DNA from 3 places in the Kitasatospora sp. NEAU-CNBT7 genome. Region 1 is predicted to be linked to each of the others. Evidence: predicted binding sites of a transcription regulator. Region 1 holds the regulator's gene; each other region holds the start of a gene.
What was found. The regulator HrcA, encoded in region 1, represses chaperone genes, less so after heat shock. The targets are predictions, from matches to a motif close to TTNGCACTCNGNNNNNCNGAGTGCNAA.
Positions count from the first base shown of each region.

Region 1 (7,079 bases):
GCGCCGGACCCGACCACGTCTCGGCCTACTCGCTGATCGTCGAGGACGGCACCAAGCTGGCCGCCCGGGTCAAGCGCGGCGAACTCCCGATGATCGACGACGACGTGCACGCCGACCGCTACCTGATCGCCGAGGAGGCGCTCGCCGCGGCGGGCTTCGGCTGGTACGAGGTCTCCAACTGGGCCACCACCGAGGCCGGCCGCTGCAAGCACAACGAGCTGTACTGGACCGGCGGCGACTGGTGGGGCGCCGGCCCTGGCGCGCACAGCCACGTCGGCGGGGTGCGCTGGTGGAACGCCAAGCACCCCGCCGCGTACGCCCAGGCGCTCGCCGAGGGCCGCACCCCGGCGCTCGGCCGGGAACTGCTGGCGGGCGAGGACCGCCGGGTCGAGCGGATCCTGCTCGAGCTGCGCCTGGTCGACGGCTGCCCGCTCACCCTGCTCACCCCGGACGGCCTGCGGGCCGCCGAACGGGCGCTCGCCGACGGCCTGCTGGACCCGGCGGCGTTCGCCGACGGCCGGGCCGCCCTCACCCTGCGCGGCCGGCTGCTGGCCGACGGCGTGGTCCGCGACCTGGTGGACTGAGCCGGGCCCGCGGCTCAGTCCACCGCGAGGGTCACGAAGTCGATCAGCTCCTCGACCCGGCCCAGCAGTGCCGGGTCCAGGTCGCGGTAGCTGCGCACCGAGCCGAGGATCCGCTTCCAGGCGGCCGGGGTGTCGGCCGGCCAGCCCAGGCGGCGGCAGACGCCCTCCTTCCAGGACTCCCCGCGCGGCACCTGCGGCCAGGCCGCGATGCCCACCGAGGAGGGCTTCACGGCCTCCCAGACGTCGATGTACGGGTGGCCGACCACCAGCACCCCGTCGCCGGTCACCTGCGCGGCGATCCGGTGCTCCTTGGTGCCCGGCAGCAGGTGGTCGACCAGCACCCCGAGCCGGCGCCCCGGGCCGGGCCCGAAGGCGTCGACGATCGCCGGCAGGTCGTCGATCCCCTCCAGGTACTCCACCACCACGCCCTCGATCCGCAGGTCGTCACCCCAGACCCGCTCCACCAGCTCGGCGTCGTGCCGCCCCTCGACGTAGATCCGCGACTCCCGGGCCACCCGCGCCCGCGCGCCGGGCACCGCCAGCGACCCGGACGCCGTCACGGCCGGCCCGCGCGCGGGCGCCGCGGCGGCCGGCCGGACCAGGGTCACCACCCGGCCCTCCAGCAGGAACCCGCGCGGGGTCAGCGGGAACACCCGGTGCTTGCCGAAGCGGTCCTCCAGGGTGACGGTCACCCCCTCGGCGGTCTTCTCGCACCGCACCACGGCCCCGCAGAACCCGGTCACGGCCTCCTCGACCACCAGGTCACGCTCGGCCGCCACCTCGGGGGCGGGCTGCTGCCGCTTCCACGGCGGGGTCAGGTCCGGGCCGTACTGCCTGCTGCGCATGCCGGGACTATACGGAACCCGACGCACCGTCACCCGCCCCGACCCGCCCCCGCGGCCCCGCCCCCGAGGTGGCGGCCGCTCGGCCGCCGCCTCAGAGCCCGGGCGCACCCCAGACCGGGAACCAGCGGCTCAGGTCCTGCTCCAGCCGCAGGTCGTTGCCGAGCATCGCCTTCACCTGCAGCTCCAGCGGGCTGTTGCGCTTCTCCCCGCCCCCCGGCACCGGCGCGAACGGGTAGAAGGACCCGCGCTTGTACAGGTAGACCAGTGCCAGCGGCTGCCCCGCCTCGTTGCGGAAGCCGACCAGCGAGCAGAGCAGCTGCGGGCCGAAGCCGTTGCCCTCCAGCTCGCTGTTGACCGCGTGCAGGTCGTTGACCAGGTCCGGCAGCTCCTCGGCGGTGTGCCGGGCCAGCAGCCAGGAGTAGCCGTAGGCGTCCTGAGAGGCCTCCACCGGCACCCCGCCGTTCGGGGTGTCGGCGTCCAACAGCGCCCGGACCTGCCGCTGGACCTCGGCGAAGGCGCCGCCCTCCACCGCCGCGAAGCAGACCGAGCCCAGCCCGGTCGGGCGGAAGCCGGCGGCCGCCTCCAGGGTCAGCGCCGCCGAGGGCACCCCGAAGAGCTGGTCAAGGTCCGGCCGGACCGGCTTGGTCCGGCCGAACAGTGCGTCCAGGAATCCCACGTCCAGCTCCTCGTCACCGGCCGAGTTCGGCCGAGATCTTCGCCAGCTGCGCCAGCCGCTGCTCCAGCGACGGATGGGTGGACAGCAGCTGGGTGGCGGCCTCCCGGGCGCTCAGCGCCGGGGCGAAGTAGAAGGCGTTGTAGGGCTGCGCCTGGCGCAGGTCCTTGGTCGGGATGGCGGCGATCTGCCCGGTCACCTTGGTCAGTGCGGAGGCCAGCGCGCTCGGCCGGCCGGTCAGCTGGGCGGCGGCCCGGTCGGCGGCCAGCTCCCGGTAGCGCGAGAGCAGCCGGGTGAGCAGGAAGCTGATCGCGTAGACCACGATGCTGACCAGCGGGATGATGATCGCCGCGATGGCCGCGGTGCTGTCGTTGCTGTTGCGGTTGCCGCCCAGGAACCCGCCGTACAGGGCGATCCTGGTCATCGCGCCGGCCAGCACCCCGAGGAAGCCGGCGACGGTCATCACCGCCACGTCCCGGTGGGCGACGTGCGAGAGCTCGTGGGCGAGCACGCCTTCGAGCTCCTCGGGCTCCAGCCGGCGCAGCAGCCCGGTGGTGACGCAGACCACGGCCTTCTCGGGTTTGCGGCCGGTGGCGAAGGCGTTCGGCATGTCGTTGACGGCGACCGCGACCCGGGGCTTGGGCATGTCGGCCAGTGCGCAGAGCCGGTCGATGGTGCCGTGCAGCTGCGGGTACTGCTCGGGGGTGACCTCGTGGGCGCCCATCGCCCGCTCGGTGATCTTGTCGCTGAACCAGAACTGCGCCACGAACAGGCCGCCGGAGATCAGGACGATCAGCGGCCAGGCCCCGCGCAGCAGTGCGATCAGCAGCCCGGTGAACCCCACGTAGACCAGGCCGATCAGGAACATCGTGGTGACCATCCGGCCGGTCAGCCCCCGGTCGGGGGCGAACCGGGAGTGCTCTCCCGAAGTCGACATCGCCACTCCCTCGCTCGTCGCGCTCGCCTCCGATGCTCCCACTCGCGGCCGCCCCGGGCACCATGCGCCACGGGTGCCGTCCGGCGATGCGGGCAGGATCACCTGGGCGGCCCGTTCCTGCCGTCGGACCCGGGCCTTACACTGGCTGGTAAGGTCCTGGCACTCTGCCTGCCGGAGTGCCAGATATCGGACACTCAACAGCTCAACGGACGAAGACGGAGGTGCGTGCCCATGGTCGACGAGCCCCGTTCCTTCGAGCCGTCCCGGGCGGTGGAGCCCCGCCCCGCCGCCCGCCCGCTGGACGACCGCAGGCTGGCCGTGCTGCGGGCGATCGTCCAGGACTACGTGGGCACCGAGGAGCCGGTCGGCTCCAAGGCCCTGGTCGAGCGGCACAGCCTCGGGGTCTCCCCGGCGACCGTGCGCAACGACATGGCGGCGCTGGAGGAGGAGGGCTTCATCCAGCAGCCCCACACCAGCGCCGGCCGGATCCCCACCGACAAGGGCTACCGGCTCTTCGTCGACCGGCTGGCCGAGGTCAAGCCGATGACCAGCCCCGAGCGCCGGGCGATCCGGCACTTCCTGGAGGGCGCGGTCGACCTGGACGACGTGGTGGCCCGCACGGTACGGCTGCTCGCGCAGCTCACCCGGCAGGTCGCGGTGGTCCAGTACCCGTCGCTGACCCGTTCCACGGTCCGCCACATCGAGCTGGTCCAGCTGACGCCGGCCAAGGTGATGCTGGTCCTGATCACCAACACCGGCCGGGTCGAGCAGCGGATGGTCGACTGCCCGGGCCCGGTCGGCGACACCGTGCTGGCGGACCTGCGGGCCCGGCTGAACGGCCAGGCCGGCGGCCGCCCGCTGCCCGAGGTGCCGACGGCACTGGAGGAGCTCCCGGCCGCGTTCGAGCCGGCCGACCGGCCGACCGTCACCGCGGTGCTGGCCACCCTGTTCGAGACGCTGGCCGAACAGAACGAGGAGCGGATCATGCTGGCGGGCACGGCCAACCTGACCCGCTTCGGACACGACTTCCCGCTGACCATCCAGCCGGTGCTGGAGGCCCTCGAGGAGCAGGTGGTCCTGCTCCGCCTGCTGGGTGAGACGGCGGACGCCACGATGACGGTCCGGATCGGCCACGAGAACGCCTACGAGGGGCTCAATTCCACCTCGGTGGTCTCGGTCGGTTACGGTTCGGGCGACCAGAGCGTGGCGAAGCTCGGGGTGATCGGTCCGACCCGGATGGATTACCCGGGCACAATGGGGGCGGTGCGAGCGGTGGCACGGTACGTGGGCCAGATCCTGGCCGAGTCGTAGGACACACGCGCCGCAGGCCGGCGCGCAGCAGTCGCAAGCACTTCTAGAGGCGGAACAAACCGGAGCATTTGGTGGCCACGGACTACTACGCGGTACTCGGCGTCCGACGTGACGCGGGTCAGGACGAGATCAAGAAGGCGTTCCGGCGCCTCGCGCGCGAACTGCACCCGGACGTCAACCCGGACCCCAAGACGCAGGAGCGGTTCAAGGAGATCAACGCCGCCTACGAGGTGCTCTCCGACCCCTCCAAGCGGCAGGTCTACGACCTCGGCGGCGACCCGCTGTCGCCGAACGGCGGCGGTGGCGGCGCGGGCGGGTTCGGCGCGGCCGGATTCGGCTTCTCCGACATCATGGACGCCTTCTTCGGCGCCGCCGGCGGCCAGCGCGGACCGCGCTCGCGCACCCGGCGCGGCCAGGACGCCATGATCCGGCTGGAGATCACCCTGGAGGAGGCCGCGTTCGGCACCACCAAGGAGCTCCAGGTCGACACGGCCGTCACCTGCACCACCTGCGCGGGCGAGGGCGCGGCCCCCGGCACCTCCGCGCAGACCTGTGACATGTGCCGCGGCAAGGGCGAGGTCTCCCAGGTCACCCGGTCCTTCCTGGGCCAGGTCATGACCTCCCGCCCCTGCCCGCAGTGCCAGGGCTTCGGCACCGTGGTGCCGACCCCCTGCCCGGAGTGCGCCGGCGACGGCCGGGTCCGCGCCCGCCGCACCCTCACCGTCAAGATCCCCGCCGGTGTCGACAACGGCACCCGCATCCAGCTGGCCGGCGAGGGCGAGGTCGGCCCCGGCGGCGGCCCGGCCGGCGACCTCTACGTCGAGATCGCCGAGACCAGCCACCCGACCTTCCAGCGCCGCGGCGACGACCTGCACTGCACGGTCACCATCCCGATGACGGCCGCCGCGCTCGGCACCCAGGTGCCGCTGCAGACCCTGGACGGGCTGGAGGAGGTCGACATCCGGCCCGGCACCCAGTCCGGCCAGTCGATCCCGCTGCACGGCCGGGGCATCACCCACCTGCGCGGCGGCGGCCGCGGCGACCTGATAGTGCATGTCGAGGTGCAGACGCCCACCAAGCTCGACCCCGAGCAGGAGGAACTGCTGCGCCGACTCGCGGTGCTGCGCGGCGAGGAGCGGCCGGCCGGCCACTTCGCGCCGGGCCAGCAGGGGCTGTTCTCCCGCCTGAAGGACGCCTTCAACGGCCGCTGAGCCGCCGGGAGGCCCGAGCGGCCGACCCTCGCGACACCCCGCAGGCCCGTCCGGGCCGGCGGGGTGTCGCGCGCTCCGGCGCCACTGCCTTCCACCGCTTCCCGTTCCCGCCCGGCCCAGGCCGGGCCCCCGTCCCGTCCCACCGGAGGTTCGTCCCATGACCGCGCCCGTGTTCGTCGTCGAGACCGCCCGGCTGGCCGCGGCCGGGCCCGGATCGGTGGTACGGCTGGACGGGCCGGAGGGGCGCCACGCGGCGGCGGTGAAGCGGCTGACGGCGGGGGAGGCGCTCACCCTGACGGACGGCCTCGGCCTGGGGCTGGACGGCACCGTGGCGGCCGTGCTGGGCAAGGACGCCCTGGACGTCACGGTGACGGCGGTGCGCCGTGAACCGGAGCCGGGCCCGCGGATCGTGGTGGTGCAGGCGCTGCCCAAGGGCGACCGCGGCGAGCTGGCGGTGGAGACCATGACCGAGGTCGGCGTCGACGTGGTGATCCCGTGGGCGGCCTCCCGCTGCATCACCCAGTGGAAGGGCGAGCGCGGCGCCAAGGCGCTCGCCAAGTGGCGGGCCACCGCCCGGGAGGCGGGCAAGCAGTCCCGACGGCTGCGCTTCCCCGAGGTGGCCGACCAGGTGACCACCCGTCAGCTGGTCCCGCTGCTGGAACGGGCGGCGCTCGCCGCCGTCCTGCACGAGGAGGGCGCCGAGCCGCTGGCCACCGCCGAGCTCCCGGCGGCCGGGGACATCGTGCTGGTGGTCGGTCCCGAGGGCGGGGTCTCCCCGGAGGAGCTGGCGGCGTTCGCGCAGGCCGGCGCCCGCCCGCACCGGCTCGGCGGCTCGGTGCTGCGGACCTCCACCGCGGGGGTGGCGGCCGGGGCGCTGCTGCTCGGCCGGACCGGCCGCTGGGGCTGAGTCCGCGACCCGCCGGAGTGCGGGGTTCGCCCTCGAAGAAACCCTTGGCCGCCCCGCCGGGCCCTGCCTAGGGTGACTGCTGTGACCGAACCAGAGAGCACCTCCACGGGCGCCTACCTGCGCCACCCGCACCTGCACGGCGACCTCGTCACCTTCGTCGCCGACGACGACATCTGGCTGGCCCCGGTCGACGGCGGCCGGGCCTGGCGGCTGACCGCCGATCAGGTCCCGGTCAGTCGGCCCCGGTTCTCGCCCGACGGCCGGCTGGTCGCGTTCGCCTCCACCCGCGACGGCGCGCCGGAGATCCACGTCGCCCCGGTCGACGGCGGCCCGGCGCGCCGGCTCACCCACTGGGGCAGCCCGTTCACCGCGCTGCGCGGCTGGACCGCCGACGGCCGGCCGGTCGCCACCACCACCGCCGGGCAGGCCACCATCCGCCGGTCCTGGGCGTTCGCACTGGAGCTGGACGGCGGCGAGCCCACCCGGCTGCCGTACGGGCCGATCGGCGGGCTCGCGTTCGAGCCCGGGGGCGAGCGGGCGCTGCTGCTCTCCGCGATCAGCCGCGAGCCGGGCTGGTGGAAGCGCTACCGCGGCGGCACCGCGGGGAAACT
Region 1 is NZ_JBXQQB010000014.1:131,995-139,073, forward strand. Features, by position in the region: gene hemW (radical SAM family heme chaperone HemW) at 1-584, shown strand, start outside; gene AC2TEW_RS19910 (DUF3097 domain-containing protein) at 599-1,429, opposite strand; gene pspAB (PspA-associated protein PspAB) at 1,521-2,105, opposite strand; gene htpX (zinc metalloprotease HtpX) at 2,119-3,039, opposite strand; gene hrcA (heat-inducible transcriptional repressor HrcA) at 3,271-4,350, shown strand; gene dnaJ (molecular chaperone DnaJ) at 4,422-5,561, shown strand; gene AC2TEW_RS19935 (16S rRNA (uracil(1498)-N(3))-methyltransferase) at 5,719-6,468, shown strand; gene AC2TEW_RS19940 (S41 family peptidase) at 6,550-7,079, shown strand, end outside.

Region 2 (7,079 bases), on a different contig from region 1:
TCGCAGGGCGGCGGCGCGGGTGAGCAGTCCGTCGAGGTCGCCGGGGGTGAAGCCGTCGCGCAGGCGGAGCATGACCCGCAGGGGGAGGTCGACGGCGGCGCGGATCTCGGCGAAGGCGGCCACCGCGGGGGTGAGCCCGTCGGCGGCCATGTCGGTGACCAGTTCGAGGCGGTCGGCGCCGCCGGCTGCGGCGGCCTGGGCATCCTGCGCGGTCAGCGCGATGACTTCGAAGACTGGTCTAGACATGTCGCTACCTTGCCACACCGTCCGCCGCCGCGGCGAGCCCCCTGCGGGTCCGCGCTCAGCCGGCCGTCGGCGGCCGGTCCGGCCGGGCGTCGTGGCGTCGCCGCAGCCACCGGGCCGCCAGGACGGCCAGGACGACGAACGCCAGGTAGCCCGCCGCCCGTTGGGCCCCGCCGAGCTCGAAGTCGATCCAGTACCAGAGGTCGTCGTCGAGCAGCAGCGGCAGCCCGCCGACGGCCGCCGCGGCGAGCCGGATCCGGCCACGGGCCAGGCCCAGCAGCGGCAGCGCCACCAGGGCGAGCCGGTACGGGTGCCAGCTCGGGTCCCACAGCAGCGGGGTGTGGACGACCTCCTTGCCGGCCGTGAGCAGCAGCGCCACCCCGACGCCCGCGAGGGCGCTCCACGCGGTGCGGCGGGCCCGACCGCCGAGCAGGTCCGCGGGTGCCGACAGCAGCAGCGCCAGCCAGGCGAGCGGGCCGAGGCCGGCCCGCAGGGCCTGGCCGAGGTAGTACGACAGCGGCAGGTGCTGGTACGGCGGGCTCTGGATGCTCCAGCCGACCAGCAGCGCGATCCCGGCGACGGTCGCCGCCGCGGCGGTCCAGCGGGCCGCGGTCCAGCGGCCGGAGAGCCCGATCGCCAGCGCGAGGGCCCAGACGGCGGCGAGGCCGACCCCCCACCAGCGCAGCGGCCCGTGCCAGGCGAAGTCGTACGGCGACACGTTCCAGGCCGAACCGGCCTGCTGGCCGAACCCGGCCCCCACGACGAACGGCACCGTCGCCGCGAGCAGTTGGCCGGGCAGGCCGCGGGAGGTGAGCCCGGCCCGCAGCCGCAGGCCGTGGCCGGCCAGGCCGGCCAGCTCGCGGGCGCGTGCGAGGCGGCCGGTGCCGGCGGCCAGCGAGTCGTAGACGTCGGCGAGTTCGGCGCCGCGGTCGGCCCGGTAGCCCGCCGGGTAGAGCCTCAGGACCGCGTCGATCATCCGGCCGCTCATGCGAAGGCTCCGTTCAGTCGGGGACGGGCGGGGGCGGCGAGCCGGCGCTCGGCCTCGGCGGCGACGGCGCGCAGCCGTTCGGCCTCGGCGGCCAGCACGGCCCGGCCGCTGTCGCTGAGCGCGTAGGTGCGGCGGGCCCGGCCGTCCACCACCTCCTCGCTCTCGATGCGGATCAGGCCCTGCCCGAGCAGCCGGTCGAGCGCGCCGTACAGGGTGCCGGCCCGCATCCGGACCCGGCCGCCGGAGATCGCGGCGATCTCCTGGATCAGGGCGTAGCCGTGGCGCGGGGCGTCGGCGAGGGCGGTGAGCAGGAGCAGCGTGGGCTCCTGCATCGAACGTTCTGTCATGCCACCTAGATATACCGGTCGTCGGTATATACCGTCAGGCGAATCCGTAAACCCGCACCCTCCCTGACGGTCCGTCGCCGCGCCGGGGCCACAATGGCCCCATGACCGCCCTGCTGCTGGACCACTGGAACGACCTGCTGCGGCGCTGCGGCGCGAGCGCCGACCCGCGGCCGTACGGCGAGGACCTGCTGCGGCGCTGGGCCGAACCGCAGCGCCGGTACCACACCACCGACCACCTGCGGGCGGTGCTCGGCCACATCGACACCCTGGCCGGGCAGGCCGAGGACCCGGACGCGGTCCGGCTGGCCGCCTGGTTCCACGACGCCGTCTACCGGCCGGACCGCTCCGAGAACGAGGAGCGCAGCGCGGCCCTGGCCGTCCGCGCACTGCGCGAGGCGGGGCTGGCCGAGCCGCTGGTGGCGGAGGTGGCCCGGCTGGTCCGGCTCACCGTCACCCATGACCCCGCGCCCGGGGACCGCAACGGCGAGGTGCTCTGCGACGCGGACCTGGCCGTCCTCGGCGGCTCCCCCGGGCAGTACGCGGCCTACGCGGCGGCCGTCCGAGCGGAGTACGGCTTCGTCCCCGAGGACGCCTTCCGGGCCGGTCGCGCGGCGGTGCTGCGCCAGCTGCTCGGCCTGCCCGCGCTCTACCGCACCGAGGCGGCCCGGGCCCGCTTCGACGCCGCCGCCCGGGCCAACCTGGCGGCCGAGCTCAGGACGCTCGAAGGGGGGCTCGAAGGGTAGCCCGAAGGGCGGCCTTGCGCCGCCGCAGCCCGGCGGCGGTCAGCCGGGCGACCAGCTCCCTGCTGGGGACCGGCCGGGCCCCCTGCGCGACGGCCAGGTCGTACCGGTCGCCGGGGAGGTCGTAGTGGTCGCGGTCGAAGGCCTTCGCGGGAACGCCGAGTTCGGCCGCGAACGCGTGCAGTTCGTCGTACGAGACATCGCTGACCAGGTGCGACCAGAGCCGGCCGTGGCCGGGCCAGGCGGGCGGGTCGATCAGGATCACGAGAGCCCGCCGACCGGCGCGACGACCCGCCCCTCCTTGCCGCACACCCAGTGCGGGTCCGGGCCGAGCTCGGGCTCCACGCCCAGCGCGTGCGGGTCGCCGTCGGCGGCGCACTCCTCGCACAGCGGCCAGCGGCCGTACGCCTCCAGCAGCGCGTCCTGGACGTCCTGGGCGACCAGCCCGAGCACGTACTCGGTGCCGTCCGGCCACTGCTCCAGCCACCAGCGGCGGTGCGTCACGGCGTCCTCGACCAGCGAGACGACGGCGGCGTCCGCCACGTCCCGGGCGGTCAGGTCGGCGAGGATCAGCGCCCGGGCGCTGTGCAGTGCGGCTTCGATCTCAGGGCTGGCCATCCGCCCATTGTCCCGCAGCTCAGCGCGGCCCCGGGAACCCGTCGGTCACCAGCTCGGCCCCGAAGGGCTCCGGCAGGGCGACCGGCTTGCCGAAAGGCGTGCGCAGGCTCCGCCGGTAGGCGCCGTCGACCGGCTCCGAGAACAGCGTGACGGTCGGGCCGTGCTCGTCGAAGCGGTCGATCAGCAGGTAGTGCGGGACGGGTGCGTGGGCGTAGGCCCAGAGCTTCCTGGTGCGGTCGTGCCGTGCGTGGCCGGCCGAGGTGATCTCGACTGCCAGCAGGATCTCGGAGGCATCGACCGGGTCGGCGTCGCCGCGGTCCGGCTGCTTGAGGAGCTCCTTGTCCACGACCACCAGGTCCGGGACGTAGATCCGCTCGGACTGCACGATCTCGACCCCGAGGGTCTGGTAGGCGCCGATCTCCGGGGGGAGGCAGCGCACCAGGGCGTCATGCACCTCACCGGCGATCAGGTTGTGGCCCTTGCCGGGCGGTGGCACCAAGACGATCTGCCCTTCCTCGATCTCGGCGCGCCAGCCCTCCGGGACGTCCAGTTCCCTCCAGGTGTCCAGCAGGTAGGTCCACTCCCGTTCCGACTCCACGGCCATCGCGGTCACCGCCGTCCCCCCTTCTGTCGCATGACGCTGCTCGCCCTCACCGTAGCCGCGCTCCGAGGCGCCGGGACCCTTCATGCGCCCAGCGTCGCACGATCGGGTGACCGGGGCGAGAACGCCGCGAGGGCGGCCTCCCCGGTGTGGGGAGACCGCCCTCGCGGACGATCCGAACTCGCCGATCCTCGAAGGAGGATCAGAAGTCCATGTCACCGCCCGGCATGCCGCCGCCGGCCGGGGCGCCGGCCTTCTCGGGCTTGTCGGCGATGACGGCCTCGGTGGTGAGGAAGAGCGCCGCGATGGAGGCGGCGTTCTGCAGCGCGGAGCGGGTGACCTTGGCCGGGTCGATGATGCCGGCGGCGATCAGGTCGACGTACTCGTTGCTGGCGGCGTTCAGGCCGTGGCCGGCGGGGAGGTTGCGGACCTTCTCCACCACGACACCGCCCTCGAGGCCGGCGTTGGTCGCGATCTGCTTGATCGGGGCCTCCAGCGCGACCTTGACGATGTTGGCACCGGTGGCCTCGTCGCCCTCCAGCTCCAGCTTGTCGAACGCGACACCGGCCTGCAGCAGCGCGACGCCACCACCGGCGACGATGCCCTCCTCGACGGCGGCCTTCGCGTTGCGGACGGCGTCCTCGATGCGGTGCTTGCGCTCCTTGAGCTCCACCTCGGTGGCCGCGCCGGCCTTGATGACGGCCACGCCGCCGGCCAGCTTGGCGAGGCGCTCCTGGAGCTTCTCGCGGTCGTAGTCCGAGTCGCTGTTCTCGATCTCGGCGCGGATCTGGTTCACGCGGCCGGCGACCTGGTCGCTGTCGCCGCCACCGTCGACGATGGTGGTCTCGTCCTTGGTGATGACCACCTTGCGGGCGGTGCCCAGCAGGTCGACGCCGGCGTTCTCCAGCTTGAGGCCGACCTCCTCGGAGATGACGGTGCCACCGGTGAGGATGGCGATGTCGCCGAGCATGGCCTTGCGGCGGTCACCGAAGCCGGGGGCCTTGACGGCGACCGACTTGAAGGTGCCACGGATCTTGTTCACGACCAGGGTCGACAGGGCCTCGCCCTCGACGTCCTCGGCGATGATGACGAGCGGCTTGCCGCTCTGCATGACCTTCTCCAGCAGCGGGAGCAGGTCCTTGACCGAGGAGATCTTGGAGTTGGCGATCAGGATGTACGGGTCCTCGAAGGACGCCTCCATCCGCTCCAGGTCGGTGGCGAAGTAGGCGGAGATGTAGCCCTTGTCGAAGCGCATGCCCTCGGTGAGCTCGAGCTCCAGACCGAAGGTGTTGCTCTCCTCGACGGTGATGACGCCTTCCTTGCCGACCTTGTCCATCGCCTCGGCGATGAGCTCGCCGATCTGGGTGTCGGCGGCGGAGATGGAGGCGGTGGAGGCGATCTGCTCCTTGGTCTCCACGTCCTTGGCCTGCGCGAGCAGCTGGTCGGAGACGGCCGCGACGGCCTTCTCGATGCCGCGCTTCAGGGCCATCGGGTTGGCGCCGGCGGCGACGTTGCGCAGGCCTTCCTTGACCAGGGCCTGGGCGAGCACGGTGGCGGTGGTGGTGCCGTCACCCGCGACGTCGTCGGTCTTCTTCGCGACCTCCTTGACGAGCTCCGCGCCGATCTTCTCGTAGGGGTCCTCGAGCTCGATCTCCTTGGCGATGGAGACACCGTCGTTGGTGATCGTGGGGGCGCCCCACTTCTTCTCAAGGACGACGTTGCGGCCCTTGGGGCCAAGCGTCACCTTGACGGCGTCGGCAAGCTGGTTCATCCCGCGCTCAAGGCCGCGGCGAGCTTCCTCGTCAAACGCGATGATCTTTGCCATGTGAAGTGGTCCTCCGGGACGCGATCGACTGCACCGGACCGAAGGGTGCCCGCGACGGACGGCCCTGCGAGCGGGGGTCCTGTCCCCTACCGCTCCCGGGGGGCCTCACCGACCCGATCCGTTGTCACTCTCATGCTGTGAGTGCTAACGCCAATGATTAGCACTCTCGGGTGGCGAGTGCAAGCCCGTTCGCGGGGTGTCCCGACATGGCGGCAGGCCCGCACGGGGATGCCGTACGGGCCTGCTGCCGTTGATCTGTGGCCGCCAGCTCGTTGACCGAGCCGAGGTTCCGCAGGTCGAAGAGGTCACGCAACCAGCGCGCGGACCATGTCCGCCTGCGGACCCTTCTGCCCCTGGGAGATCTCGAACTCGACCCGCTGGCCCTCTTCGAGGGTGCGGTAGCCGTCCATCTGGATCGCGCTGTAGTGGACGAAGACGTCCGCACCACCGTCGACCGCGATGAAGCCGTAGCCCTTCTCGGCGTTGAACCACTTGACGGTGCCCTGAGCCATTCCGAACTCCCCTTGTGCTGTGCTGGCCCTTCACGGACCCGCACGGTGCGGGTCCAGAGGTCTGGAAGGCCGGCCCGGGGAACCCCCCCTGGGCGCAGCCGTGCACGCCGCAGACCACCGCCCGGAGGCCCGCGGAGGGCGACCGGAACGCGGGTGAATGCGTCGACCGCGGCTGAATGTATCCGGACATGCGCCCTCTGCAACAGGCCCAACTTTTGGGCAGAAGCTACGGACCGCAGGGGATATGACGGGATGAAAGCGGCACTTGCGAGCAATTGACGCCGGACATCGCGGACCAATGCCGCAAATTGCCGAAATAATTATGACGGCGGCCTGACAGATCGGCCTCACGTTCGATGCGGCGGGTCTCAACGAGCGGACAGGCGCTGCGTACCCGACCGGCGGGCGGGTACAGGCCCCCTCGAATCGGCCTCGAACACCCCGGTGCCCCGCACTCTATACCCAGCCACATGGGGAAATGTCCGCCGCAAAGGCCGCGGGCCGCCGCCGGGGCGGAATTCGGGGATTCCGGCCCGGCAGCGGCCCGGAGCTGCTGCGTGCGGGTATTCGCGGCCGCGGCCGCCGGGTGCGGGAGGGTCAGCAGCCGCCGGCCACGGCGGGGATGATCGAGACGGCCGCGCCGTCCTTGACCACGGTGTCCAGGCCGCCGTCGAAGCGCACGTCGTCGTCGTTGACGTAGACGTTGACGAAGCGCCGCAGCTGTCCGGCGTCGTCCAGGATCCGGGCGGAGATGCCCGGGTGGTTGTGCTCCAGGTCCTTGACCACCTCGGCCAGGGTGGCGCCCTCGGCGGTGACCTCGGCCCGGCCGTCGGTGTAGGTGCGCAGGATGGTGGGGATGCGGACGGTGGCGCTCATGGGCGGCTACTCCTTGCTGCGGGGTGGGGGGAGGGCTCAGGCGGAGGCGAGACCGGCGGCGCGGAACGACTCCAGGGTCGGCCGGATGGTGGCGGTCAGGCCGGCGTCGGCGACCGCGTCCAGGGTCTTCAGGCCGTCGCCGGTGTTGATCGCGACGGTCTCCTTGGCCGGGTCCAGCTGACCGGTCTCCACCAGCTTCTTCAGCACGCCGACGGTCACCCCGCCCGCGGTCTCGGCGAAGATGCCCTCGGTGCGGGCCAGCAGCCTGATCGCCTCGACCACCTCGGCGTCGGTGACGTCCTCGACGGCGCCGCCGGTGCGGCGGGCGA
Region 2 is NZ_JBXQQB010000006.1:280,949-288,027, forward strand. Features, by position in the region: gene AC2TEW_RS11250 (copper homeostasis protein CutC) at 1-246, opposite strand, end outside; gene AC2TEW_RS11255 (hypothetical protein) at 302-1,231, opposite strand; gene AC2TEW_RS11260 (PadR family transcriptional regulator) at 1,228-1,578, opposite strand; gene AC2TEW_RS11265 (HD domain-containing protein) at 1,680-2,321, shown strand; gene AC2TEW_RS11270 (DUF4031 domain-containing protein) at 2,290-2,583, opposite strand; gene AC2TEW_RS11275 (DUF8819 family protein) at 2,580-2,936, opposite strand; gene AC2TEW_RS11280 (Uma2 family endonuclease) at 2,956-3,540, opposite strand; gene groL (chaperonin GroEL) at 3,740-5,362, opposite strand; gene AC2TEW_RS11290 (cold-shock protein) at 5,668-5,874, opposite strand; gene AC2TEW_RS11295 (ubiquitin-like small modifier protein 1) at 6,472-6,750, opposite strand; gene thrC (threonine synthase) at 6,787-7,079, opposite strand, start outside.
Region 2: the regulator HrcA is predicted to act here: its motif matches at 5,484-5,510, upstream of groL (chaperonin GroEL).

Region 3 (7,079 bases), on a different contig from region 1:
AGCACGGCCGGCTGCCCGAGCCGACGATGGCGCTGCTGGTCTCCGGCGGGCACTCCTCGCTGCTGCTCAGCTCGGACATCACCACCGACGTCCGCCCGCTCGGCGCGACCATCGACGACGCGGCCGGCGAGGCCTTCGACAAGGTCGCCCGGGTGCTCGGACTGGGCTTCCCCGGCGGCCCGGTGGTCGACCGCACCGCCCGGGACGGCGACCCGAAGGCGATCGCCTTCCCGCGCGGCCTGAGCAACGCCAACGACCCGGCGTACGACTTCTCCTTCTCCGGTCTGAAGACCGCGGTCGCCCGCTGGGTGGAGGCCCGGCGCCGGGCCGGCGAGGAGGTGCCGATCGCCGACGTCTCCGCGTCCTTCCAGGAGGCCGTCACGGACGTGCTGACCCGCAAGGCCGTCCGGGCCTGCAAGGACAACGGCGTCGACCACCTGATGATCGGCGGCGGGGTGGCGGCCAACTCGCGGCTGCGCGAGATGGCCCAGCAGCGCTGCGACAAGGCCGGCATCGTGCTGCGGGTCCCGCGCCCGGGCCTGTGCACCGACAACGGCGCGATGGTGGCCGCCCTCGGGTCCGAGATGGTCTGGCGCGACCGCGCGCCGTCCGCCTTCGACCTGTCGGCGGACTCCTCGCTGCCGGTCACCGAGGTCTCGGTGCCGCACGGGGACCTGCACGCCCACGCCCACCGCGCGCTGAAGCCGTGACCACGGCGCTGATGTGGGAGGCCCGGGCGGCCGGCGGCCGGGCCGCCGAGCTCGCCGCCTGGGTCCGGGAGGAGGCGCTGCCCGCGCTGCGCGGCCCGGCCGGTCCCCAGCGGGCCGAGGTGTTCGGCGCGCCCGGTGACCGGGTGCTGCTGATCACCTGGTGGGCGGGGGAACCCGCGGCCGTCCCCGACCCGCCGTCAGAACTGCTCGCCCGACCCGTCCACCGGTGGTCGTTCACCAGTCAACACGTCGAGTAGCGTTCATTCCTGAGAGTGAGCTGAACGACCCGGGGGAGTTGCGCGGTGCGGAAGACGTATGTCCTGGCGGCCTTGGCCCTGCTGCTGACCGCCACGGGGTGCGGCAGCTCCGGCGGGACCTCCGCCACCACCCCCGCGCCCGCGTCGCCCACCGGCGGCGCGTCCGGCGGCCCGGCGCCGTCCTCCGCCGCGCCGGCCGGCCAGGCCGCGCCGGTCCCCGGCGCCGCGCTCTGGTCGAAGTGGGGCCTCACCGCGCTGCCGGCCGCCCCCGCCGCCCCGGCCGACAAGCCCGTCAAGCTGACCAGGACCGGCCCCGTGCCGGTGTTCAGCGAGGTGCCGACGCACGACAAGGTCGTCTTCATCACCATCGACGACGGCGCCGAGAAGGACCCGAAGTTCGTCGAGATGCTCACCGACCTCAAGGTGCCGGTCTCCATGTTCCTGACCCGCGACATCGTCAAGGACGACTACGGGTACTTCAAACCGCTGCAGGCCCTCGGCAACCACATCCACAACCACACCGTGGACCACCCGGTGATGAGCAAGCTCACCCCGGACAAGCAGAAGAGCGAGGTCTGCGACACCCAGACCGCGCTCACCCAGCAGTACGGCACGCCCCCGCTGCTGTTCCGCCCGCCCTACGGCGACGGCGCCAACACCGCCTCGGTCAACACCGCCGTCCAGCAGTGCGGGCCGCGCGCCATCGTGCTGTGGCGGGAGTCGATGCAGATCCACGACATGCAGTACCAGGCCGCCGACAAGAAGCTCAAGCCCGGCGACATCATCCTGGCGCACTTCCGCGGCCCCAAGGACCTCAAGGGCGAGACGATGACCGCGATGTTCGGCGAACTGCTCGGCCGGATCCAGGAGCAGGGCTTCGCGGTCGCCCGGCTGGAGGACTACATCCAGCCGCCCACCGGCTGACCGAGCATCATCAGCGGCCCGTCGTCGGTCCGGCACAGGATCACCGTCAGCGAGTTCGGCCCGGCCGGCTTCAGCTGCCTGCGCAGCTCGTCCGGCACCACCGACACCCCGCGCTTCTTGATCACCACGGTCCCGGCCGCCCGCTCACGGACCAGCGCCTTCAGCACCTTCACCTTGTACGGCAGCACGTCGGTCAGCTCGAAGGCGTGCGCGTACGGGGTCGCCACCAGCCGGTCGGAGGTCAGGTAGGCGATCATCGGGTCGATCAGCCGGCCGCCGACCTGCTGCGCCACCTCGGTCACCAGGTGCGCCCGGATCACCGCGCCGTCCGGCTCGTACAGGTAGCGGCCGACCGGGCCCGCGTCCGGGTCCGGCCGGCGGCCGCCGGTCAGCGTGTGGTCCCCGGGCAGCAGGGTGGCCCGGTGCGGCTCGGCGGCGCCGGTGCCGAACCACAGCACCGCCTCCTTCACCTCCCCGTGGTCCGAGACCCACTCCGCCTCGGCGCCCTCCGGCACCAGCTCGTGCGGGATGCCCGGCGCCACCTTCAGCGCACCGAACGGGGTGCGGCGGGCCGCCTCGACGGCCCAGGACAGCGGCGGCGAGTACGCCTCGGGGTCGAAGACCCGCCCGCGCGCGGTCCGCCGGGCCGGGTCGGTGAACACCGCGTCGAAGCCCGCCACGTCGACGTCGGCGACGTCCGCGCAGCGCACCTCGACCAGGTCCGCCAGGCCCAGCGCGGCCGCGTTGGCCTCGGCCACCGCGCAGGTCAGCGGCGAGCGGTCGACCGCGAGCACCGCGACCCCGGCCCGGGCCAGCGCGATGGCGTCGCCGCCGATCCCGCAGCACAGGTCCGCCAGCCGCCGCACCCCGAGCGCGGCGAACTGCCCGGCCCGCCACTCGGCCACGCTGCGCCGGGTGGCCTGCTCCACGCCGTCGGGCGTGAAGTACATGAGGTCCGCGTCGGCGCCGAACTTGGCGCGGGCCCGCTGCCGCAGCCGGGCCTGCTCGAAGGCGGCCCGGACCAGCTCGGCGGGGTACTCCCGGCGCAGCCGGGTGGCCAGCGCCAGCTCCTCGTCGGCGGTGAACTCCCGCAGTTCGGCGAGCAGCGCGCGGCCCCGGTCGGTCAGCAGGGCCCGGAACGATTCGATCTCCACGCCCCCATTGTCGATCAGCCGGTGCGGTGCCACCGGCCGCCGCCCGGCGCCCCGGCCCTCAGCAGGCCGTGCCGGGCCGGCAGGCCGCGTGCGGGGCCGGCGCGGGCCCGGCGGCCGGCGGTGCGGGCCGGGCCGCCCAGAGGGCCAGCGCCGCCGCCAGGACCGCGGTCAGCAGGACGGTCTGGACGGCGGCCGCGGCCCGGTGGCGGCGCAGGGCCAGCAGCACCGCACTGAGGGCGAGCGCCGCCGCGCTCGCCCCGGCGACCGTCAGCGGGGTGTGCACCGCCCGCCGGTGGTGACCGGCCGGCTCGCCGGCGGCCGGGTAGTCGACCCACGGGAACGGGTGGCCGACCCCGGAGAGCAGCAGGAACAGCACGGCCAGGCCGGCCAGCCAGACGTCCAGCGCGAGCACCAGCAGACCGACCGCGAGGGCGCCGCCCGGTCTCGGTGACCCGTCGTCAGACGGGCCTGGGCCGGGGCGTGGTGGCGTCTGCGAGTCGGCGGGCACCCCCGCATTCTGCCCGCCGCGGCGCGGGCCGCACATGAGTACGGGTACTCGGCCCGGATCGAACGACCGGCCGCGCCATTGGCACTCTGGTTGACTGAGTGCTAACCGGCGCCTATGGTCGTTCCTGGCACTCTCCCCAGGGTGAGTGCTAACGCGATGGAGCATGCCTGACCCCCGCGACGGCAGGCCTGCGGACACCGCCACACCTACCTGTTAGACAACCCCGTAATCTCCGAAGGGGAGCTCGGACGTGACCACCAGCAGCAAGGTTGCCATCAAGCCGCTCGAGGACCGCATCGTGGTCCAGCCGCTCGACGCCGAGACCACCACGGCCTCCGGCCTGGTTATCCCGGACACCGCCAAGGAGAAGCCCCAGGAGGGCGTCGTCCTGGCCGTCGGCCCGGGCCGCTTCGAGGACGGCCAGCGCCTTCCGCTCGACGTTGCCGTCGGCGACATCGTGCTCTACTCGAAGTACGGCGGCACCGAGGTGAAGTACCAGGGCGAGGAGTACCTGGTCCTCTCGGCTCGCGACGTTCTCGCCATCATCGAGAAGTAAGACGTCTCCGCCCGCCCCGGATCCGTGTCCTCCAGTGACAGGGGCCCGGGGCGCGGTTGTTGGCTCACGTAAACCAGGCACTTTCTGAGGAATCGGGATCATGGCGAAGACCCTGCAGTTCGACGAGGACGCCCGCCGCTCGCTGGAGCGCGGTGTGAACAAGCTGGCCGACACGGTCAAGGTGACCATCGGCCCCAAGGGCCGCAACGTCGTCATCGACAAGAAGTTCGGCGCCCCCACCATCACCAACGACGGTGTGACCATCGCGCGCGAGGTCGAGCTCGACGACCCGTACGAGAACCTCGGCGCGCAGCTGGTCAAGGAGGTCGCCACCAAGACCAACGACGTCGCGGGTGACGGCACCACCACCGCCACCGTGCTGGCCCAGGCCCTGGTCAACGAGGGTCTGCGCAACGTCGCCGCCGGTGCCGGCCCGGCCGCCCTGAAGAAGGGCATCGACAAGGCCGTCGCCGCCGTCTCCGAGCACCTGCTGTCCATCGCCCGCGAGATCGAGGGCAAGGACGACGTCGCCGCCGTCGCCTCCCTCTCCGCGCAGGACACCCAGGTCGGCGAGCTGATCGCCGAGGCGATCGACAAGGTCGGCAAGGACGGTGTGATCACCGTCGAGGAGTCCAACACCTTCGGCGTCGAGCTCGAGTTCACCGAGGGCATGCAGTTCGACAAGGGCTACCTGTCGCCGTACTTCGTCACCGACGCGGAGCGCCAGGAGGCGGTCCTCGACGACCCGTACATCCTGATCAACCAGGGCAAGATCTCCTCCATCCAGGAGCTGCTCCCGCTGCTGGAGAAGATCCTCCAGGGCGGCGCCTCCAAGCCGCTGCTGATCATCGCCGAGGACGTCGACGGCGAGGCGCTGTCGACCCTGGTGGTCAACAAGATCCGTGGCACCTTCAACGCCGTCGCCGTCAAGGCCCCGGGCTTCGGCGACCGCCGCAAGGCGATCCTCGGCGACCTCGCCGTCCTCACCGGCGGCACCGTGATCTCCGAGGAGGTCGGCCTCAAGCTCGACCAGGTCGGCCTCGAGGTGCTCGGCACCGCCCGCCGCGTCACCGTCACCAAGGACGAGACCATCCTGGTCGACGGCGCCGGCGACCACGACGCGGTGGCCGGCCGGGTCGGCCAGATCAAGGCCGAGATCGCCGCCAGCGACTCCGACTGGGACCGCGAGAAGCTGCAGGAGCGCCTGGCCAAGCTGGCCGGCGGCGTCTGCGTCATCAAGGTCGGCGCCGCCACCGAGGTGGAGCTCAAGGAGCGCAAGCACCGCCTCGAGGACGCCATCTCCGCCACCCGCGCCGCCGTCGAGGAGGGCATCGTCGCCGGTGGCGGCGCCTCCCTGGTGCACGCCGCCAAGGTGCTGGACGGCGGCCTGGGCCTGTCGGGCGACGAGGCGACCGGTGTCGCGGTCGTCCGCAAGGCGCTCGCCGAGCCGCTGCGCTGGATCGCCCAGAACGCCGGCCTCGAGGGCTACGTCATCACCTCGAAGGTCGCCGACCTGGAGGCGGGCTTCGGCTACAACGCCGCCACCGGCGAGTACGGCGACCTGGTCAAGGCCGGCGTCATCGACCCGGTCAAGGTCACCCGCTCCGCCCTGGAGAACGCCGCCTCCATCGCCTCCCTGCTGCTCACCACCGAGACCCTCGTGGTGGAGAAGAAGGAAGAGGAGGAGGCCAACGGTCACGGCCACTCGCACGGCGGCCACGGCCACTCCCACTGACCCACCGGGTCGGCAGGTTCCGAGGCCCGGTCGCGCCGAACGGCGCGGCCGGGCCTCCGGCATGTCCGCACCCGGCCGCGGCGCCGGATACCCTCGGGGGCGGCGGCGCGGCCGGCGGGGCCGAATTCATCAGTCAGGTTTTGCGTACGCCAAAGGCTGCCTTATAACTGAGGCATGATCGAAGCCCGCCACCTCCGCGTCCTGCGCGCCGTCGCCCGGACCGGCTCCTTCTCCGCCGCCGCGCGCGAGCTGGGCTGCACCCAGCCGGCCGTGAGCCAGCAGATGAAGGCACTGGAGAAGGCGGTGGCCACCCCGCTGGTGGTCCGCTCCGGGCGCGGCATGCAGCTGAGCGAGGCCGGCCGGGCCCTGGTGAAGCACGCCAACGGCATCCTGGCCGGGCTGTCCGCCGCCGAGGAGGAGCTCGCCGCCATCGCCGGACTGCGGGCCGGACGGGTCAGGCTGGTGTCGTTCCCGACCGCGAGTTCCACCCTGGTGCCGCCCGCGGTCGCCCGGTTGCGTGCGGACCATCCGGGGGTCCGCGTGTCGCTGGTGGAGGCCGAGCCGCCGGAGGCGCTGGCGATGCTGCGGGCCGGCGAGTGCGAGGTCGCGCTGGCCTTCCGCCACCCGCACTCGCAGGGCGGCCTCCCGCCGGCCTCGCCGCACGCCACCGCCCGCGAGGCCCGCGCCGAGGCGACCCTGGAGGCGGCGGCCGCGGCCGCCGCGACGGACTGGTCGGACCTGGTGGTGCGCCCGCTGCTGGACGACCCGCTGGTCGGGGTGGTCCCGGCCGGCCATCCGCTGGCCGGGGCGGGCGCCGACCGCCCGGTGGAGCTGGCGCAGCTCTCCGAGGAGCAGTGGATCGCCGGCTGCCCGCAGTGCCGGGGGCACCTGGTGGAGCTGTGCGAGGCCGCCGGGTTCGCGCCGCGGATCGACTTCGCCACCGACGACTACCCCGCGGTGGTCGGCCTGGTGGCGGCGGGGCTCGGGGTGGCGGTGCTGCCCCGGCTGGCCCTGGACCCGGTGCGCCACCAGGGGGTGGCGCTGGTGCCGGTGGCGGCGGTCGCCGGCGGCCCGGCGGTGCGCGAGGTGGTGGCGCTGACCCTGCCGGACCTGGCCGAGGTGCCGGCGGTCGCCCGGATGCTGGACCGGCTCACGGACGCCGCCGCCGCGCGCTGAGCCGCGCCGACGGGCCCGGGCCGCCCTCCGGCGTGTGCAGAAACGTTTCTCCTATCCGG
Region 3 is NZ_JBXQQB010000008.1:200,393-207,471, forward strand. Features, by position in the region: gene tsaD (tRNA (adenosine(37)-N6)-threonylcarbamoyltransferase complex transferase subunit TsaD) at 1-710, shown strand, start outside; gene AC2TEW_RS13930 (hypothetical protein) at 707-967, shown strand; gene AC2TEW_RS13935 (polysaccharide deacetylase family protein) at 1,013-1,891, shown strand; gene AC2TEW_RS13940 (class I SAM-dependent methyltransferase) at 1,867-3,045, opposite strand; gene AC2TEW_RS13945 (hypothetical protein) at 3,104-3,553, opposite strand; gene groES (co-chaperone GroES) at 3,804-4,109, shown strand; gene groL (chaperonin GroEL) at 4,210-5,844, shown strand; gene AC2TEW_RS13960 (LysR family transcriptional regulator) at 6,019-7,020, shown strand.
Region 3: the regulator HrcA is predicted to act here: its motif matches at 3,632-3,658, upstream of groES (co-chaperone GroES).